2 regions of the Psychrobacter sp. NPDC064578 genome follow, and region 2 is predicted to be linked to the other one. Evidence: predicted binding sites of a transcription regulator. Region 2 holds the regulator's gene; the other holds the start of a gene.
The links. Region 2 encodes PhoB, which activates phosphate uptake and scavenging genes when phosphate is short. Its sites were predicted from a motif close to TGTCATNAANCTGTCATAA; they were not measured.

Region 1 (2,212 bases), on a different contig from region 2:
GTTATTTGGGATAATGGCGCGCCCAGCAGCCACTTCACTGCGGACAAATTCAGGGGTGATAATCGCAGGCGTATTAGCGCCAAAGTTCTCACCGTCATGCTGACGCATATCGGTCAGCTCATGCTGCTTTTGCGTTTCGCGAATGGCGATATATTCCATTTCTGGGGTGATGATGCCGCGGCGTGCATAGTACATCTGCGTGACGTTGCCAGCTTTGCCATCGACATCTTTGGCGCGGCGAGGTTTGTCGATATGAGCAAATCGTAAATTGGCAGTACTGATATCGCGGGCGCGTGCCATTCCGTAAGAGCTAGACAGTCCGCTTAACTGTTCGGTATCACCGCGCTCAGCAATCCAACCTTCACGAAGCTTTGGTAAGCCTTTGGTCAAATCAATCTCGACGTTGGGATCGGTATAAACGCCTGATGTGTCATAAACATAAAATGGTGGGTTCTGTTCCCATTCGTTCTCAGAAACGCCTTGTACAGGGGTAGGATCAAGCGTGATTTCACGCATGGGTACTTGAATATCGGATCTAGAGCCTTCGATATAGACTTTACGGGAGGCGGGGAGTATGCGGTGTAAATCGCGAGCGTCTTCTTCGAAACGAGCATCACTAGCACTGCGGTGAGCAGGGGTCTTTAACGCGTCTGTCTTAGAAGGTTTTTGAGAAGGAGAAGTGGCTAATAAAGTTGTCATATGCTGTCCTAGCGTGTTGGTTTTTGAATAAAAGCAACACCGCCAGTAGCTGCGGGGGTAGCATCTGTGATCCAGACAAATTCAGCTCATGAGCATCAGCCTACGACCAAAAAACATAGTCGCGGATGATGCTCATCAAACGTTGGACGCAGCTTTATATCAGTCTTCACTACTTAATAGTACATCACGCATATTAAGGTAGTAATGAGGATAAAAAAGGCATTTCTGCACGTCCTTTGCCATAAATAACAAAGTGCTTAAGACTTCCCTGCGTCGGTACTAACCGCATCAGGTTCGGCGGGTGATCTCTCAGCGAATGTATAAAGGCGACTACTTTAATAAAGAAAGCTTAAAAGTGAGTCGATAATACACCGCACCCCGAGTCTGTCAGTGTTGTAAATCAACTCAATACTAACAAAGTTCTGCAATGAGGGCTAATGATATTTAGATGAAAATATCAGGCGTTGATTTTGAGGTTCGATGTTTTTATGAGAACGACTCTAGAGTACCAGTGATTGAAATCACTTGATATTACTGAGCTGTAGATAGCTTATCTAAATATTATGTAAAGCGAATGAAAGATTCTGGAGGTTGTCATTAAACTGTCATAAAGATTTGGCAAGATAGCACGCATGTCACAAACAATACTTTTTTGTATCGTTGTTAAACTTTAGGAGTCCTACATGCGTTATTCGTTATTAGCAGTGGCCGTTAGTTGTACATTAGTGCTTACGGCATGTAATAAATCGACTGAAACGACAGAGCCAGCTACGGATAGCAGTAGCGCTGTCACCACCACTGAAGCAACCACTCAGACAACCTCTGCTTCTGCAGCAGGTTTTAAATCTGCTGAGAATATCGCTATGAATATCACGGGTGCAGGGGCATCGTTCCCGCAGCCTATCTATGCTAAATGGTCTTACGACTACAACGCTGCTACCGGTGGTCAAGTCAATTACCAGTCGATTGGCTCTTCTGGTGGTATCAAACAAATCGAATCAAAGACAGTCGATTTTGGGGCGTCTGACGCGCCGATGACGCCTGAAGAGCTAGATGCAGCAGGCTTGATTCAGTTTCCGACGGTTATCGGTGGCGTCGTGCCAATCGTTAACATTGACGGTGTCGAGCCGGGCGCGTTGAAATTAGACGGTGCAATGTTGGCAGAAATCTATTTGGGTAAGATTAGCAATTGGAATGACCCAGCCATCAAAGCCATGAACCCAGATTTGACCTTGCCAGATGCCGCTATTACGACAGTATTCCGCTCAGACGGTTCAGGGACAACGTTTAACTTTACGGATTATCTAGCCAAAGTTTCACCAGACTGGAAAGACACAGTTGGTGTTGATAAAACAGTCAAATGGCCAACGTCTGCGACTGGTGCTGGCGGTAAAGGTAACGAAGGGGTTTCAAGCTACGTCAACCGTATGAAAAACTCTATCGGCTACGTTGAGTATGCTTATGCCAAGCAAAACAACATGTCACATACTGCATTGAAAAACGCTGCTGGCAA
Region 2 (2,212 bases):
CAACCGTGCGATATGCTCAGGTGCAATACCAATACCGTTGTCTTCGACGGCAAATCGGCAACCTTCTGACGTTTTTGTCCAGCTAATGGCGATATTACCGCCCTTGGGCGTGTATTTGATGGCATTAATCACCAGATTAGAAAGCGCGCTATTTAGATACATCTCTGAGCCATACAGTCCGTCATAAGTGTCTATTTGCAAGTGAATGGTATGCCCATATTCTTGATTGTACGCTTGCGCATCATCATAAACATGGGTCAGCAGCTTGGTCATATCAATATAGCTGAGCTCATGGGTTTCTTCGATTTCGATGCGAGATAACAGCAATAAGTCATTTACAATTCTATTCATACGCGCAGTCTGTTGGCTCATCAGCTCAAACCCGCGCTTCCAATGCGGCGGCATATCTGGCTGATCCGAAAAATTTTCTAGATAACCCATCATGACGGTCAACGGTGTGCGTAACTCATGCGAGACATTCGCCACAAAATCGCGGCGCATCTCTTCTAAATGATGCAAGCGCGTCACATCATAAATGATGAGCAGCTTCTCATCGCCAAAAGGCGTGAGCTCACACTTTAGATAACGCTTGGGCGCGCGCCACGAGACAATGTGCACACCATCCTGAGCACCATCGATAGGGTTGGTCGTCGCCTGATAATACTGACGAAATTCAGGCGCACTAATAAAGTCAAAAATGCACTTACCTTTATCTGACAACTGTAACAACATTAAATCTTCGGCAGCCTGATTCCACCATTCAAGCCCATCATCGTCATTGAGCAAAACCACCGCATCACGCAATGCGCGTAGTGCGCTTCTAATTTTTTTGAGTTGATCCGTTGTATTCTGCTGAGTTGCTAGCAGTGACTTATTTTGTTGGTCGCCTTGAGCCGATATTAGGGTGTTCATCCATCATCCTTATCACTATTCGCCGTTTTTCACTGTGCTACGATTAACATACTGCTTTTATAGCGAATAAAAACCGTCCGTTAAATTGGTTCAATAAAGCTAGAAAATCGATAGCCTGTCCCGCGTACTGTCTGTATCAACGTATCACATTGATGTGGTCGTAGTAATGTCCGCAAACGTTTGATATGCACATCAATGGTTCTATCTTCGATATATACATTACCGCCCCATACTTGGTCTAGCAGCTGCGTCCGCGTATAGGCACGCTCTGGATGACTCATAAAAAATGCCAATAATCGATATTCCGTAGGCCCGACATCAACCACTTTACCAGCCGCTGTCACTCGCTGACTTTTGGGATCAAGGCTCAAATTGCCGATTTCGATAGGTTTATCACTATTGAGCGCGTTACTACGCCGCAATACTGCTTTGATTCTGGATATCAACTCACGTGTCGAAAAAGGCTTGGTCATATAATCATCAGCACCAGCATCAAGGCCATGCACCTTGCTGTCCTCTTCACTTTTAGCTGTCAACATAATGACTGGTATCTCAGCGAGTAGCTCATCGTTTTTGAGTAATCGGCAAAAATCAATGCCACTTTTATCACCGGGCAGCATCCAATCTAGCAAAATCAGCGCAGGGCGGTGATCGACCACTTGTTGGTGCGCCTCAGATACATCCGCTGCCTGCAGACTATCAAATCCCGCCATCTCTAGCGTCATGACGATCATTTCACGAATCGCAGGTTCATCTTCAACAATCAAAATTTGCTCATTATACATACGGCATTCTCAGTGTTAGAGGACAACATTTAGCTGACAAAAAAGGCGATAAATGCTCGCCTGCTGCTCCCTATTAAACGGGGTAATTATGACAGTTTAATGACATTCGACTTTTAAGCGGTTCATAAGTCTCGTGACGGCTAATGCTTGGTTTACTCAATTTACTTCTAACAAGAAATTCAATGGCCCATCATTGACGCTCGACACTTGCATATTGGCACCAAATTGACCAGTTGCCACGTTTGGATATTGCGTGTTGGCATAAGCGACCAATTGCGCAAACAACGCTTGCGCCGCATCAGGTGCCATCGCACCACCAAAGTCAGGGCGACGACCCTTGTCTGTTTTTGCCATTAGCGTAAACTGTGATACCAATAACAGTCCGCCACCAACTTGCTGGACATTTTTATCCAGTTTGCCGTACTTGGCAGGATCATCATCATTGTCAAAAATACGATAGGTGAGGATTTTATCCACCATTCGCTGTGCGCTTGTTATGTCGTCATCAGGCCCTA

Region 1: pstS (phosphate ABC transporter substrate-binding protein PstS) is a predicted target of PhoB. The motif match lies at 1,292-1,310, and genes of this name have one in related genera.

The regions. Positions count from the first base shown of each region.
Region 1 is NZ_JBJDPI010000001.1:370,729-372,940, reverse strand. It holds gene thiC (phosphomethylpyrimidine synthase ThiC) at 1-699, opposite strand, end outside; TPP riboswitch at 948-1,090, opposite strand; gene pstS (phosphate ABC transporter substrate-binding protein PstS) at 1,383-2,212, shown strand, end outside.
Region 2 is NZ_JBJDPI010000012.1:55,046-57,257, reverse strand. It holds gene phoR (phosphate regulon sensor histidine kinase PhoR) at 1-912, opposite strand, end outside; gene phoB (phosphate regulon transcriptional regulator PhoB) at 993-1,697, opposite strand; gene dtd (D-aminoacyl-tRNA deacylase) at 1,854-2,212, opposite strand, start outside.